One region of the Kitasatospora sp. NPDC094019 genome, then DNA from elsewhere that is predicted to be linked to it. Evidence: riboswitches for the same ligand, from Rfam matches in the RefSeq annotation. Region 1 holds a riboswitch; each other region holds the start of a gene.
What was found. Region 1 has a riboswitch for S-adenosylmethionine ahead of thrC (threonine synthase). Riboswitches for the same ligand answer to the same signal wherever they lie in the genome.
Positions count from the first base shown of each region.

Region 1 (5,388 bases):
GCGGCGTTCGCGCTGCTGCGGGCGCCGATGGAGCGGCTGGCGGCCGAGCACGGGCTGGTGGTGGAGCCGGGCCGGCTGGTGCTGGAGCTGCGGCCGCCGGGGGTGGACAAGGGGGCGGCGCTGACCGGGCTGCTGCGCGAGCGCGGGGCCCGTTCGGTGCTCTACGCGGGGGACGACCTGGGGGACGTTCCGGCCTTCGCGGCGGTGGAGAAGCTGCGCCCGGAGGGTCTGGCCGGTCTGCTGGTGTGCAGCGGCGCGGTGGGGGACGCGCCGGTGCGCGAGCTCGCCGACCGGGCGGACCTGGTGGTCCCGGGCCCGGCCGGCGTGGTGGAGCTGCTGGTCGCGCTGGGGGAGGAGCTCAGCCGCCCGGCCGCAGGGCGTTGAGCTGGTCCAGGAACCACTGCTGCGGCGGCAGCGCCGTCGCCGCGGCGGCCAGCCGCTTGGTGCGGTCGGTCCGCTCGTCGGCCGGCATGGTGAGCCCGGCGTGCAGCGCCTCGGCGGTGGCCACGACGTCGTACGGGTTGACGCTCAGCGCGTCCTGGCCGAGTTCGGCGTGCGCGCCGGCCTCCCGGGAGAGCACGAGCGCGCACCCCTGGTCGGAGACCACCGGGACCTCCTTGGCGACGAGGTTCATGCCGTCCCGGATCGGGTTGACCAGGGCCACGTCGGCCAGCCGGTAGGCGGCCAGCGAGCGCGGGAAGTCGTCGTCGACGTGGAGCACCAGCGGCCGCCAGTCCGGGGTGCCGAACTCCTCCTCGATCTCCGCGGCGAGCGCCCGCACCCGGTCGGTGTAGGCCCGGTACTCGGCGAGGTCGGTGCGGGACGGGTAGGCGAAGGCGATGTGGACGACCCGGTCCCGCCACTCGGGGCGGGTGCGCAGCAGGTGCCGGTAGGCCAGGAAGCCGCGGACGATGTTCTTGCTCAGCTCGGTGCGGTCGACCCGGACGATCGTGCGGCGGTCGCCGACGGTCGCGCGCAGGGTGGCGAGCCGCTCGTCGACGTCCGGCCGGTGGGCCCGCTCGCGCAGGAAGTCGGCGTCGGCGCCGAGGCCGTGGACGCCGAGGGCGGTGGTGCGGCCCCCGAACGTCACGGTGAGCGCCTCGCGGTCGACGTCCGCGCCGAGGTACCGCTCGCAGCAGTCGGCGAAGGCGAGGGCCCAGCGGCGGGTCAGGAAGCCCGCCCGGTCGGCGCCGAGGATGCCGGTGAGGACGGTCCCGGCGATGTCGTCGGGCAGCAGCCGCAGGTACTCGGGCGGCGCCCAGGGGGTGTGCGAGAAGTGGCCGATCCGCAGGTCGGGGCGGGCGGCGCGGAGCAGCGCCGGGACCAGTGAGAGGTGGTAGTCCTGCACCAGGACGGCGGCCCCGGGGGCGGCCTCGGCGGCGAGGGCCTCGGCGAAGGCCGTGTTGTACGCGGTGTAGGCCGCCCACTCGGTGCGGAAGCCGGCGTCGAAGACGGGTTCGGTCGGGGTGTTCCAGAGCAGGTGGTGGACGAACCAGAGGGTCGAGTTGGCGATGCCGTTGTACGCGCGGGCGAAGGTCTCGGGATCGATGCCGAGCATCCGGACGGCCTGGCCGCCGACGTCGTGGCCGGCCCGGTCGAGCCTGCCGTCCGGGGCCTCGCGGGCGGCCCTGCGGTCGGCGTCGGAGAGGGCGGCGCAGACCCAGACGGCGTCCGGGTCGTCGATCGCGGACAGCCCGGAGACCAGCCCGCCGCCGCCTCTGCGGAGGGTGAGGCTGCCGTCCTCGGCGGTGCCGAACGACACCGGCCCCCGGTTGGACGCCACCAGCACGGGGGCGGCGCCGGTCGGATTCGAACGTTCGGTCGTGAGATCGCCCATGGTTGGTTCGTTGCCGTGGCTCCGGGGCGGCAAACCCGCGGGACGCGTCATCGGTGTCGGGTGGCGTACTCGGGAAGGGTGTGCATCGGCGGCCGCTCGGTCGCGCTGACCGGGTGGGTGTGGGCGGTGAAGGCGCGGGTCAGCGGGTCGCGGGTGAACTGGGTGAGCTGGGGGCGAACCAGGTCGGCGGACGCCTTCAGCCGGTGGGTGCGGTCCAGCCGCTCCAACGCGGTGCGGTAGATGGTGGCCGCCATCCGGCCGAGTGCCTGGGCGTCCTGGTGCCGGTGGTGGCGGATGCCGACGTCCACCTGCGCGAGCGCGTCCAGTCCGGCCGTCTCCAGGGCGTCGACGAGCAGGCCGAGCTCGACGCCGTAGCCGGTGGGGAAGGGCAGCCGTTCGAGCAGGGAGCGGCGGGCCGCGTACTCGCCGCCGAGCGGCTGGACGAAACCGGCGAGTTCCGGCCAGTGCAGATTGAGCAGCGGCCGGGCGACCAGTTCGGTGACCCGGCCGCCGCCGGCCGGTACCACCGCGCCGTCGGCCTCCAGCGGCCGGTCGTACATCGCCTTGACCAGCTGGATGTCCGGCTCGGTCAGCAGCGGGCCGAGGATGCCGGAGACCAGGGTGGGGTGGAACTCGCGCAGGTCGGCGTCCACGAAGCAGACGATCTCGCCGCGGGTGACCAGCAGCGACCGCCACAGCACCTCGCCCTTGCCGGGGGCGGCGGGCAGCCGGGGCAGAATGGCGTCCCGGTGGACGACGGTGGCACCGGCCGCGGCGGCGACCTCGGCGGTGGCGTCGGCGGAGCCGGAGTCGACCACCACCAGCTCGTCCACCAGCGGCAGCCGCTCCATCAGTTCCCGCCGGATCACCCGGACGATCCCGCCGACGGTGGCCTCCTCGTCCAGGGCGGGCAGCACGACGCTGACGGTGCCGGCCGGACCGAGGGCGCGCTTGGCGGCCACGAGCGTGTGAACCGGCCGGTCGGCCGCGGTCCACGAGCGCCGCCGCAGCCAGGACGCGGTCTCGGGGAGGGGCGCGGGGGTCGGTTCGGCGGGCACGGTGCTCTCCTCGACGGATGGGGCTCCCCCGGCCCTCGGCCGGGAGAGAGTGGGACGGGTCATCTCGCGTGGCGGACGGTCCCGTTCGGGGCCGGGGCCTTCGGATACAGTCTTCGTACAGCGGTCGGACCTTCGCACGCCGGGGTCGCCACTGCGCAGAACCACAACTTCACAGAGCTCATCCAGAGGGACTGAGGGAACGGCCCGTTGACGTCCCGGCAACCTTCTCGCACGGTCGGCCCACGGCCCCGGCGGGACAGGTGCCAATTCCGGCCCGGGCGCGACCGCGTCCTGGGGAAGATGAGGAGAGAGGTCTCCGTACCATCATGGCTATCGACACCGCCGCACCCGTCGCCGTCGACCTCGGCCCCGCCACCGCGCTGTCCTGTCGCGAGTGCGGCACCCGGTTCCCGCTCGGTCCCAGCTTCGCCTGTCTCGAGTGCTTCGGTCCGCTGGAGATCGCCTACGAGTTCGGCAGCGAGGGCGCCGAGGAGCTGCGCAAGCGGATCGAGGCCGGTCCGGCGTCGATCTGGCGCTACGCGCCGCTGCTGCCCGTCCCGGCCGACGTGGCGACCAAGCCGAACCTCAACCCGGGGTGGACTCCGCTGGTGAAGGCGGACAACCTGGGCCGCGAGCTCGGCTTCACCGGCCAGCTGCACATCAAGGACGACTCCGGGAACCCGACCCACTCCTTCAAGGACCGCGTGGTGGCCTGCGCCATCGAGGCGGCCCGGGTGTTCGGCTACACCACGCTGTCCTGCTCCTCGACCGGCAACCTGGCCGGCGCGGTCGGCGCGGCGGCGGCCCGGGCGGGCTTCCGGTCCTGCGTGTTCATCCCGCACGACCTGGAGCAGGGCAAGGTCGTGATGGCCGGGGTCTACGGCGGTGAGCTGGTCGGCATCGAGGGCAACTACGACGACGTGAACCGCTTCTGCTCGGAGCTGATCGGCGATCCGGCCGGCGAGGGCTGGGGCTTCGTCAACGTCAATCTGCGGCCGTACTACGGCGAAGGCTCCAAGACGCTGGCCTACGAGATCTGCGAGCAGCTCGGCTGGCGGCTGCCGGAGCAGATCGTGATCCCGGTCGCCTCGGGCTCCCAGCTCACCAAGATCGACAAGGGGCTGCAGGAGCTGATCAAGCTGGGCCTGGTCGAGGACCGGCCGTACCGGATCTTCGGCGCCCAGGCCGAGGGCTGCTCGCCGGTCTCGGCGGCCTTCAAGGCCGGTCACGACGTGATCCGGCCGGTCAAGCCGGACACCATCGCCAAGTCGCTGGCGATCGGCAACCCGGCCGACGGCCCGTACGTGCTCGACATCGCCCGGCGCACCGGTGGCGCGGTGGAGGACGTCACGGACGAGGAGGTCGTGGCGGCGATCCGGCTGCTGGCCCGGACCGAGGGCATCTTCGCGGAGACCGCGGGCGGCGTGACCGTCGGCGTGCTCAGGAAGCTGGTCGAGACCGGGCGGCTGGACCCGTCGAAGGAGACCGTCGCCATCAACACCGGGGACGGGCTGAAGACCCTCGACGCCGTCTCCGAGGCCGGCATGACCGCCGTCATCCGGCCGACCCTGGACGCCTTCCGGGGCGCCGGCCTCGCCTCCGACTGACCCCGTCGTCCCCGACCGCCCCGCCCAGCGCCCGTCGTAGCTAGGAGACCCCCATGAGCGCCAACGTCCGCATCCCGACCATCCTGCGCACCTACACCGGTGGCGTGAGCGAGGTGCCCGCCGAGGGCGCCACGCTGGGCGAGGTCATCGCCGACCTGGAGCGCAACCACGCCGGGATCGCCGCGCGGATCCTCGACGACACCGGCAAGCTGCGCCGTTTCGTCAATGTCTACGTGAACGACGACGACGTGCGGTTCGCCGAGGGCCTGGAGACGGAGATCAAGGACGGCGCGAGCATTTCGATCATCCCGGCGGTCGCCGGCGGGTGATCCTCCGGCGGTCCGTTCGCTCCGGGGCGGACGCGTCGTCGACGGCCGTCCGCGGCACGGAATTCCGTGCCGCGGACGGCCGCGCTTATTTTGGCGGGAATATATTCGGTCCCGGGCGGAGTAAAGTGTCGCTGGACCGGGAACAGCGCGCGCCCGCCGCCCTTGTCCGGGAACGAATCCACCGCACCGCCACCACCGCCGACGCCCCGCCCCACCGGAGTCGGGGCGGGTCCGGGACCGGGATACATGTCAGGCCGGTGTCAGAATTCTGGCGGACATTTCACGTAATAGGTCCGCTATGTCCGGCGGGGAATGCGGGACTTTATCCCGATTGCGCCCGTCCTGTCCAGTGGTGCCGCGGGTGAATTCCCCGCCATTGGCTCTGTTGCAGAGGGCGTCGATCCGGATACATTCAGCCGCGGTCGACGCAATCACCCGTTCGCCGGATGCCGTTCGGCGGCACCGGGAGGATTGCGGCGTGCGCGGCTGTGCCCAGGGGGGGTTCCCCGGGCCGGCCTCCAACCAGACCCGGGCCCGCAGACCTGCGGGCGCGTGAA
Region 1 covers NZ_JBIWIF010000006.1:513,090-518,477, reverse strand. Annotated here, with positions in the region: gene otsB (trehalose-phosphatase) at 1-384, shown strand, start outside; gene ACIQ9P_RS17190 (trehalose-6-phosphate synthase) at 359-1,837, opposite strand; gene ACIQ9P_RS17185 (glucosyl-3-phosphoglycerate synthase) at 1,885-2,895, opposite strand; SAM riboswitch class I at 3,071-3,202, shown strand; gene thrC (threonine synthase) at 3,222-4,502, shown strand; gene ACIQ9P_RS17175 (ubiquitin-like small modifier protein 1) at 4,556-4,831, shown strand.

Region 2 (5,388 bases), on a different contig from region 1:
CACGCCCGGGTCACCACGCTCGTCCCGCTGCTGCTCTTCCTGCCGCTGCGGTTCCCGGCCTGGCTGGTGCTGGGCCTGTGGTTCACGCTCCAGTGGTGGTCGGTGCACTCCGCCGGACCCGGGGTGGCGTACCTGGTGCACGTGATCGGCTTCATGACCGGCTTCCTCTACGCGTGCGCCCTGGCCGAGCGCCGCCCCCGCCGCCCCCGCCCCCGCGACGGTGCGACCGACGCCCGCTACCCTGGCGGCACCTCACAAAGGAGTACGCCACCGTGATCACCGCCATCGTCCTGATCAAGACCAGCGTCGACCGCATCCCGGAGATCGCCGAGGCGATCGCCGCCATCGAGGGCGTCAGCGAGGTCTACTCGGTGACCGGCGGCTACGACCTGGTCGCGATGGTGCGGGTGCGCCGCCACGACGACCTCGCCGACGTGATCCCCGGTCGGCTGAACAAGGTCCCGGGCGTGGCCCACACCGAGACCCAGATCGCCTTCCGCACCTACTCCCAGCACGACCTGGAGGCCGCGTTCGCGATCGGCCTGGAGGAATAGGGAGGAAGGGGTAGCCGCGGAGCGGCCACTCCCGACGGGGCCTCAGCCCTCCCGGCGGGTGTCCGCGACGCAGCGGCCGCCCTCGTTCCGGTAGCTCCACGCCGCGCCGTCCTTGACCAGCTCCCGGACGGCGGTGAGGAACCGGTCCACGTGCTCGTCCGGCGTGCCGGCGCCGAAGCTCACCCGGATCGCGTTCAGGCTGCGCTCGCCCGGCAGCGACGGCTCCGGCGCGCCGCACTCCGAGGGCGCGGCCTCCTCGTCGCCGAGCAGGGTGCGCACCAGCGGGTGGGCGCAGAACAGGCCGTCCCGCACCCCGATGCCGTACTCGGCGGACAGCGCGGCCGAGAAGTGCGAGCTGTTCCAGCCCCGGACCACGAAGGACAGCACGCCCACCCGCTCCGAGTCGGCACCGAACAGGTTCAGCACCCTGACCTCGGGGATCTCCGCCAGACCGGCCTTCAGCCGGGCCACCAGCGCCCGCTCGCGGGCCTCCAGGGCGTCGAACCCCGCCTCGGTGAGCGCCCGGCAGGCCGCCGCGATCGCGTACACGCCGATGACGTTCGGGGAGCCGGCCTCGTGCCGGGCCGGGCCGGTGTGCCACTGCACGGCCACCGAGCCGTCGGTCTCGCGGGCCACCGTACGGGTGGCGCCGCCGCCGGCCAGGTACGGCTCGGCCTCGTCCAGCCAGTCGGACCGGCCGGCCAGCACCCCGGAGCCGAACGGCGCGTACAGCTTGTGACCGGAGAAGGCGATCCAGTCGACGTCCAGCTCGCGCACCGAGACCCGGTGGTGCGGGGCCAGCTGCGCGGCGTCCAGCACCACCCGGGCGCCGTGGCGGTGGGCGGTCCTGGTCAGTTCGGCGACCGGCCAGAGCTCGCCGGTGACGTTCGACGCGCCGGTGACGCAGAGCAGCTTCGGGCCCTCGGGCGCCTCGGCGAGCGCGGCCTCGAAGGCGGCGACGGCCTCGGCGTGCGAGCGCGGGGCGCGCAGACAGGTGACGGTCAGGCCGGCGTGCGCCCAGGGCAGCAGCGAGGCGTGGTGCTCGGTCTCGAAGGCGAACACCCGGGTCCCGGCCGGGACGGCGCCGGCCAGCAGGTTGAGCGAGTCGGTGGTGGCGCGGGTGAAGACCACCTGGTCGTCCTCGCGCAGGTCCAGGAACTCGGCGACGGTGCGGCGGCTCTGCTCGAACAGGTCGGTGGAGAGCTGGGACAGGTAGCCGGCGCCGCGGTGCACGCTGCCGTAGTAGGGGGCGTAGGCGGCGACCTCGTCCCAGACCCGCTGCAGCGCCGGGGCGCTGGCGGCGTAGTCGAGCGCCGCGTAGGCGACCTTGTCGCCGTTGGCGAGCGGGACCTCGACGTCGTGGCCGAGGACGGCGAGGGGGGTACCGAGGTCGATGGCGAGGTCGGTGGCGAGAGACATGGGGATGCACTCCGTCTACGGGTCAGGGACCCCGGGAGTGCGTGATGATCCGGGTGTCCGCGCTTGCCACGCGGACGGCTCGCCGCACGGCCCGGTCCTCACCCAGGGCACCCCGCCACGGAAGGAGGGTTGCCGGACAGCAAGCTGGGGCTTGTCGCTGTCACTCATGACCTGGCCAAGACTGTAGATCGGGTGCGTCCCCCGGTCAAACAGGGGTCCACATCCCGGACACCGGTCGGGGCCCACCGGGAGGATTCCCGGTGGGCCCCAACTGCCGTGTCATGCCCGGGCGGTGGCCTCGGACCAGTGCTTCAGCAGATCCCGCGCGGCACCCGAGTCGATCGCCGTCGCGGTACGCCGCATGGCCGCCCCGAGCTGCTCCGCGAGCGGCGCGTCGGTGAGGTCCAGCGCCACCAGCGCGGCCGCCGAGTTGAGCAGCACCGCGTCGCGGACCGGGCCGTGCTCCCCGGCGAGGACCCGGCGCGCGACCTCCGCGTTGTACGCCGGGTCCGCGCCGCGCAGCGCCTCGATGCCGACCGGCTCGATGCCGACCTCGCGCGGGTCGAAGGAGGTCTCGGTGACGGCGCCGTCGCGGACCACCCACACCCGCGAGGTGGTGCTGATCGTCAGCTCGTCCAGCCCGTCGTCGCCCCGGAAGACCAGCGCGGTGGCACCGCGCCGGGCGAGCACCCCGGCGATCAGCCCCGCCAGGCGGGTGTCGAAGCAGCCGATCGCGTGCGCCGTCACCCGGGCCGGGTTGGTCAGCGGCCCCAGGATGTTGAAGGCGGTGGGCACCCCGAGGTCGCGCCGCGCGGGCGCGGCGTGCCGCATCGACGGGTGGAAGGTCGCGGCGAAGCAGAAGGTGAGCCCGACCTCCTCGGCGATCTCGGCGACCCGGCGCGGCCGGAGGTCCAGGCTGATGCCCAGCTTCTCCAGCACGTCCGAGGAGCCGCTGGACGAGGACGCGGCCCGGTTGCCGTGCTTGACCACCTTGGCGCCGGCCGCGGCCGCGACGATCGCCGACATGGTCGAGATGTTGACGGTCCTGGCCCGGTCACCACCGGTGCCGACGATGTCCACCGCCGGGCCGGGGATGTCCAGCGGCTCGGCGTGCGCGTACATCGAGTCGACCAGTCCGGAGATCTCGTCGACCGTCTCGCCCTTGGCCCGCAGCGCCACCATGAACCCGGCCACCTGCACCGGGGTGGCCTCGCCGCTCATGATCCGGTCCATCGCCCACGCCGTGGCCGAGCGGTCGAGGTCCTCCCGCCTCAGCAGCGCCGACAGGATGTCCGGCCAGGAGCGGACCACCTGCGCGGGGTCGCTACCACCGTTCGCAGGCTGCACGTTCACCATGGCTGACTCCAGCTCTCGCTACCCCGGTGCCCGGGGAAGGACGTAAGGACGGAGTCAGCCTATCGAGCGGCGGGGGGCCGGGGCCCGGCCGTTCACCCTTCGTCTCCGTTACTGAGACGAAGGGCGGGACGCCGGGTGCCGCGCCGGACGGGACCGGGGCCCGGCCGCACCGGCACACACCGGTACGGCCCGGTCAGCGGGCGGCCGGCGCCCGCTTGGCCAGCCTGGACCGCAGCAGCGTGGCGGCGGCCTCCGCCAGTGCGACCGGATCCACCGGCTGGGAGATGGCCGCCTCCGCCCGGCTCCAGGCGGCCAGCCAGGAGTCCTGCGGCCGGCCGATCAGCACCAGCACCGGCGGGCAACCGTAGATCTCGTCCTTCAACTGCCGCGCGAGCCCGAGCCCGCCCGCCGGTACCGCCTCGCCGTCCAGCACGCAGAGGTCGACGCCACCCTTCTCCAGCGCCTTGAGCACCGCGGGGGTGGTCGCGCACTCCAGGTAGGCCAGCTCCGGCAGGTCCTCCGCGGGCCGCCGCCCGAGAGCGGTCAGCACCTGCTCGCGGGTGGTTCGGTCGTGGCTGTAGACGAGAACGGTCAGCGTCTCGTCGGTCGTGTACGCCATGGGCTCTGCTCCCTCACGTGTGATCCGGACCACGTTCGCCTCTCCCCGGATGCTACTCCCGATCACCGTCGGCCGAGGCCGTCCCGCGCGATCTCCTCCCGAGTCCGCCGCGGCGGCGACTGGTCCGGGCGGAGCACGGCGCGTCACCCTGGACCGCGCGGTCCACCCGTACGGCGGACGAGTGGACCTTCCCCTTACCCCCGACGGCCCCCGGAAGCCCGTCGCGACACGCCGCAGAGGGGCCGGACGGGCCCTTCGAACAACCGTCAGAAAAGGGACACGCCGCTGCTCAGCGCCGGTCCGGACGCCTCGTCGGGCTCCAGGGGGGCATACCGCACGCACCGGACACTCCGAGGGAGACCCCCCGACGTGAAGACGGAATAAGGGACCGACATAATGTCCGTCGTGGCGACAGCAACAGCAGTAGAAACCGGGCACGCGCACGGATCGGTCAACCGGCCGAACATGGTCAGCGTCGGAACGATCGTCTGGCTCAGTTCCGAGTTGATGTTCTTCGCGGCCCTCTTCGCGATGTACTTCACGCTCCGCTCCGTCAAGGGGCCGGAGTTCTGGACCGAGAAGGCGCACGCCCTCAACGTGCCCTTCTCCTCGGTCAACACCACGATCCTGGTGCTCTCCTCGCTGACCTGTCAGCTCGGCGTCTTCGCCGCCGAGCGCGGGGACGTGAAGAGGCTCCGCTCGTGGTTCGCCATCACCTTCGTGATGGGCGCGATCTTCATCGGCGGCCAGATCTTCGAGTACACCGAGCTGGTCAAGAAGGACGGCCTCTCGCTGTCCTCCGACCCGTACGGCACGGTGTTCTACCTGACCACCGGCTTCCACGGTCTGCACGTGACGGGTGGTCTGATCGCCTTCCTGCTGGTCCTGGGACGGACGTACGCAGCCAAGCGCTTCACGCACGAGCAGGCCACCGCCGCCATCGTGGTGTCGTACTACTGGCACTTCGTCGATGTCGTGTGGATCGGCCTGTTCGCGACCATCTACCTGATCAAGTAACCAGCTGATCAGGTCGCTGGCCACCGGCCCCGGGTCCCGCCCTCACCGGCGACGGCCCGATTTCGCCGGTGGCGACGCTCCCACCGACCGACCGCGCGCGCAGCCCTAGACAGGCAGCCTCGTGCCGGCCAGACCGGCCGCCGGGTGCACCCACCAGTCGACCAGATCCTGACACCGGGGTTATTCCGTGAAAAAGCTCTCCGCACGACGGCGCCACCCACTGGCGGCGCTGGTCGTCCTACTTCTCGCCCTGGCGGCAACCGGGGGGCTGTACGCCGCGTTCGCGCCCGCCGGCAAGGCGCAGGCCGACGTGGCGGCGCAGTCGCTCGCGATCGATGAGGGCAAGAAGCTCTTCGCCGTGGGCTGCTCCTCCTGCCACGGCCTGAACGGGCAGGGCAGCAGCGACGGCCCGAGCCTCGTCGG
Region 2 covers NZ_JBIWIF010000001.1:487,552-492,939, forward strand. Annotated here, with positions in the region: gene ACIQ9P_RS02250 (rhomboid family intramembrane serine protease) at 1-276, shown strand, start outside; gene ACIQ9P_RS02255 (Lrp/AsnC ligand binding domain-containing protein) at 273-554, shown strand; gene ACIQ9P_RS02260 (aminotransferase class V-fold PLP-dependent enzyme) at 597-1,973, opposite strand; SAM riboswitch class IV at 2,028-2,145, opposite strand; gene trpD (anthranilate phosphoribosyltransferase) at 2,253-3,329, opposite strand; gene ACIQ9P_RS02270 (hypothetical protein) at 3,523-3,948, opposite strand; gene ACIQ9P_RS02275 (heme-copper oxidase subunit III) at 4,345-4,965, shown strand; gene ACIQ9P_RS02280 (c-type cytochrome) at 5,153-5,388, shown strand, end outside.
Region 2: linked by a shared signal. The riboswitch ahead of ACIQ9P_RS02260 (aminotransferase class V-fold PLP-dependent enzyme) and the one ahead of thrC (threonine synthase) in region 1 are both predicted to bind S-adenosylmethionine.

Region 3 (5,388 bases), on a different contig from region 1:
GCGTGCACCTCGGTGCTCGGGATCGAGGAGGAGTAACAGTTGGGGTCGCCGTTGACGAGCGAGGGGTTGGCCATGTTGCGGATCGGGCCGCGGCCGACCAGGTTGATCATCTCGCCGACGGTGTAGTCCGGACTGTCGTACGGGGAGGGCTCGTTGGCGTACGCCTCGGTCAGCGCGCCGAAGATGTCGCCGGTGCCCTCGCCCAGGCCGTTCTCGTTGTTGGCGCCGCCCGGGGTGTACTGGTCGATGCCGTGGCCGAACTCGTGGCCGACGACGTCGATCGCGGCGATCCACTCGTTGGCGTTGTTGTGGCCGATGGAGACCGAGGAGCCGTCCCAGTAGGCGTTGACGTCGTTGAGACCGACCTTGACCGGCCAGCTGCCGCCGGTGCCGTTGTGGCCGTTGCGGCCCAGCCAGTCCTTGAGCATGTCCCATTCCTTCTGCGCCGCGAACATGACGTCGCCGCAGCCGGTCTCCTTGCTGGTGGGGTTGCCGGTACCCCAGGAGTCCGAGGACTTGCTGAATATCTGGCCGGTCGAGTAGTCGGCGCAGGTCAGGCCGGGACGGTTCGGGTCGCGCAGCGAGTAGGTGCTGCCCGAGGCCGTGGTGCTGATCTGCGGGGAGGGGCCGTTCCACTTGCTGTTGACGGTGCCGGCCCGGACGTCGTCGTAGCTGTCGATGACCTCGCCGTTGCGGGCGTCCACGAAGACGTGCAGGGTGCTCGGGGCGCTCGCGGTGCGGCCGGTGAGCACGGTCTCCCAGGCGAGCCGTCCGGCGCCGTCCTTGACCCGGACGACCAGCCGGCGGCTCTGGACGCCGTCCACGGTGGCCAGTTCGGTGCGGGCGGTGCGCTCCGCGTTGGCGGCGCTGACCAGGGCCGTGGTGGGCACCCCGATCGCGCCGGTGGAGGCGGACTGCAGGCCGCGCACCTTGCCCTGGCCGTCGGCGATGACGACGGCGTCGCCGCCGACGACCGGCAGGCCCTTGTAGGTGCGCTCGTAGGCGACCGAGTAGAGACCGCCCAGCCAGGGGGTCACGGACTGGCGCTCGTAGGTCTCGCCGGGTCCCTTGGCCAGGGCGTCCAGGCCGGCCGCGGCCGCCTGGTCGGCGGCGTTCACGGCGGCGGCCAGCGCGCTGGGGGGTGTCGGCGCGGCCGCACCCGGGGCGGCTCCGGCCTGTCCGACCGCGGTGGCGGTCAGCATGCCGGCCAGGACGGTCAGGGTGGTCCCCGCCGTCAGCAATCTGCGTTTCATTCCGAGGCTCCTCGAACGTGGGGGTGCTCGACCGCGGACGGTGTGCCGGAGGGGCGCTCACCGCAGGACGCTGGGGGACTGGTCTGCGGGCGTCCGCGCTCGGGTGCCGGAACCCTCACACGCCGTCATGCCTCGGTCAACGGGCTGGACACGTCGAACGGGGGGTTGGCAAGTTCCGTCAAGTGTCACCCTGACGCGTCAATGAGCCATCGGCACAAGAAACATGACGGTGAAAAAGGCGTCCGGGCAGGTCGGAGTGGTCGGAGAGGTCGAGACCGGTGCGTGGTGAGGTAGAGACCAATAGAGAGGAGAGGTTGAGACCACCGTGTAGAGAGGTTGAGACCAGCGTGCAGAAGTGGTTGAGACCACCTCATGTACGTCGGGGGTCCTCGTCCAGTACCGTCCTCCTCAGCGGACCTCTCCCACCGGAGGGCCCGGAACGCACTCGGGAGGGCAGCCCCGTGCACCGGAACCGGGCGGCGACCACGCCCGTCGAGGACCACCTCTGGCGGGCCTTCGGCCACCGGCTGCGGCAGTGGCGCCGTCGGGCCGGCCTGACCCAGGCCCAGCTCGGCGCCGAGATCGGCTACGACCACACCGCCGTCAGCAAACTGGAGCACGGCACCCGACGCACCAGCCCCCGGGTCGCCGACCGCCTCGACGACCTCCTCCACGCCGGCGGCGAACTGCGGGCCGCCTGCCGCCTCGCCGAGGAGGGACCGGCCCCGGCCTCCGTTCCCGTCCTCGTACCCGCTGTCGCCGTGCTCGGGGCGCCCCCGGTGCCCGTCCCCGGGGACTGGACCCGCCCCCCGCTGCCCGGCCCGCCGGTCGCCGCCCTGGCCCCTGTCCTGCCCGCCGGCCTCGCCGCCCACCTGCCCGACCGCCTCCCCGACTACGGGCTGCTCTGCCCCCTCCACGACGCGGCCGGCTGCGCCGTCCCCGCCGCGCCCGAACTGGCTGCCCTGCACACCGCGTTCCGCGCCGCCGACCCCGACACGACCGCCCCGCTCGACCCCGACACCGCCCACGCCCTGGCCGGCCTGCTCGCCGCCCACCTGCGGGCCGGCGACAGCCCCGCCGCTCCCGGCACCGCGGCCGTCGAGGACACCCTGCGGGTCGTCCTGCGCCGTCTGGCCGCCCACCCGGCCGGACCCGACCGTCGCCCGCTGGCCCGGCTCGCCGGCGAGTACGCCCACGCCGCGGGCGCCCTGCGGATGCAGGACGGCCGCAACGCCACCGCGATGGCCTGCTTCACCCGCGCCCTCGGCTGGGCCGAACTCGCCGGGGACCACGCCACCCAGGTCGCCGCCCTCAGTGACATGAGCTTCCTCGCCCGCCTCGACGGCGATCCGGACGCCGCGCTCGGCTACGCCCGCGAGATCTCCCGGGTGGCCCCGGCCCGGCACTGGGCCGGAGCCATGGGCCAGATCGCCCAGGCCCGCGCCCACGCCCTCACCGGCGACGTCCGCGCCACCGTCCGCCACCTCGGCCGCTCCCGGCTCCACCTCGACCACATCGGGGTCCACGACGAGTCCGACGCCGCCTGGCTCTCCATCGCCTCGATGCGGCTGCGGGTCGAGGCCGGCGCGGCCGCCGCCCTGCGCGACGCGGCCGCCGCCGTCGAGGACCCCCGGCTGGCCCGCCGGGCCGTCGACGCCGCCGAGACCGCGCTCGCGCTGCTCGCGCCCGACCAACTGCCCTCCGCCCGTCTGCTGTTCACCGTCCGGGTGGCCGACTGCCACCTGCTCGCCCAGGACCCGAGGGCGGCCGCCGACCTGCTGGGTCCGGTGCTCGCGGCGGCCGGCGGCGGGGTGGACGGGCTGCCGCCGCTGGTCCGGCGCGAACTCGCCGGGCTGCGCCGCCGCCTGGCCGGGCACGGCCTGGCCGGCTGAGGGGGCCGGGCGGGCCGAGCGGGGTCGAGCGGTGTCGAGCGTGCTGGGCGGGCCGAGCGGGCCGAGCACGTGGGCCGCGGCGCGCCCCGGCGCACTGTGGCGGGTGTGTTGCGCGCCCGTTGCGCCCCGTGCTGAACCGGCCGGTGGGCCGGATTCCGGGGCCCGGCCGATTGACGCGCTCGCCGGGCGCTTCCTAGACTCGGGGGCGGCGAAGAGTGTCAGCCCCAAGGCCCCGGCCGGCTGACCGGCAACCCCCACACTGCGGTGGGGTGCCCCGGGGATAAGCCAGGTGAGGGTCCGTCCGACCGACGGACCGTCACAAGCGCGGTCATGGGCCCGGGAGGGCGCGGGGGACGGAGAACGTCGTGGAACAGCGGGCAGGTGGACACCGCGCGGGTGCGTGGCCGTCGTCGCCCGTCGGTTCGCGTACGACGTCCGCCGCCCCGCTGCTCCGAGCCGACCTGCGACTGGTCGCCCGCCTCGACGTCGACCTGCTGCGGCGCGCCAGCTCCCTCTGTCGCTGAGCCGGTCGGCCGGCCGGGCGTCCCCGCCCGCCCCGGTCGGTCCCTCCGATTCCCTCGCCCACGAACCCGCGCGAGGAGGAGCGCCCAGCGGCCCGTCCTCCCGTGCGCCCTGCACCAGGAGAACGGATGTCCCCCCTTCCCGTGCCCCCGCCGCGTGATCCGTACGATCCGTACGGCCCGTCGAGAACCCCGCCCGCCGGCCGCGAGTCCGAGTACCGCCGGCTGCACCACGCCCTCGACCGCTGCGCCGCCGGCGCCGGGAGCGTGATCGTGCTGCACGGGTCCGTCGGCAGCGGGCGCAGCGACCTGCTCTACACCTTCACCGACACCGCCGCCGAGCGCGGCGTCCAGGTCCTGGTCGGCACCGGCTCGCCGCTCGAACGCGAGTTCCCGCTCGGCCTGGCCCGGCAACTCCTCCAGGGCGCCGACCTCGAACCCGAGGAGGCCGCCACCGCCGAGGCCCTGCTCGCCGAGGGCGCGGCCGCCGGCACCGACCCAGCCCCGTCCGACCGCCCCGCCGGGCGGCTCACCCAGCGCGTCCTGGAGGGCCTGTTCCGGCTGGTCCGCGGCCTGGCCGACCGCGCCCCCGTGCTGATCGCCGTCGACGACCGGCAGGACGCCGACCCGCAGTCGCTGGAGTTCCTGCTCTACCTGGTCCGCCGCACCCGGGGCACCGGCGTGCTCACCGTGCTCAGCTCGCGCGAGACCATGACCCCCGCCAACCCGCTGTTCGAGGTCGAACTCGCCCGCCAACCGCACCACCAGCACATCCGGCTCGACCTGCTGACCACCGGACTCGTCGCCGAGGTGCTGCGCACCCGGCTCGGCGCCGCGGCCGCCGACCGGTACGCCGCCGAGGCGCACACCCTCACCGGCGGCAACCCGCTGCTGGTGCACAGCCTCGTCGGGGACCAGGAGCGCGCCGGCAGCCCCGGCACCCTCGTCGTCGGCGAGGGCTATCGGCGCGGCCTGATGCACTGCCTGCACCGGATCGACCCGCTCGCCCTGCACTACGCGCGCGGCGTCGCGGTGCTCGGCGCCGGGGCCACCCCCGAACTCCTCGCCGAACTGCTGCTGCTCGCCCCCGACGCGCTGCCCCGGGCGCTGTACCTGCTGGACGCGGCCGGGCTGTTCCGCGACGGCGGCTTCCGCCATCCCACCGCCGCCGGGGACCTGCTCGCCGCGATGCGGCCGCTCGAACTCGCCGCCCTGCACCAGCGGGCCGGCCGACTCCTGCGGGCCGCCGGCGCGGCGGCGGCCACCGTCGACGGGCACGCCCGGGTGGCCGAGGGACATCTGCGCAGCTCGCTCGGGCCGGCGGCCGCCCCCGGCTCCGGGGACCCCGGCGCGGTGCTGCCGGAGTTCGGCGGCGGCGCGTGGGAGACGCCGGGCGCCGCCCTCGCCGCGGCGGACACCGTCGAGAACGAGAACGGGAACGAGAACGAGGGCGCCGCCGCGGAGCCGGCGCCACGGCGGGCCACCGCGACCGGCGGCTTCGGACCGGTACCGGCCCACCTGCTGCGGCTCCCGGCCGCGCCCGCCGGCCCCGCCGTCGAGTGCGTCCCCACCCTCCCCGGCACCGTCACCGACGCCGAAACCGCGCTGCGCCACGAACTCAAGCGCCTGCGCCTCCACTTCTGGCACGGCCGGATCGACGAGGGCACCGCCGCGCTCGCCCGCTTCGAAGCCGTCCCCGGCCAGGCCGACCGCACCGAGGCC
Region 3 covers NZ_JBIWIF010000020.1:140,418-145,805, forward strand. Annotated here, with positions in the region: gene ACIQ9P_RS32880 (M28 family peptidase) at 1-1,253, opposite strand, end outside; gene ACIQ9P_RS32885 (helix-turn-helix domain-containing protein) at 1,715-3,145, shown strand; SAM riboswitch class IV at 3,353-3,476, shown strand; gene ACIQ9P_RS32890 (AAA family ATPase) at 3,796-5,388, shown strand, end outside.
Region 3: linked by a shared signal. The riboswitch ahead of ACIQ9P_RS32890 (AAA family ATPase) and the one ahead of thrC (threonine synthase) in region 1 are both predicted to bind S-adenosylmethionine.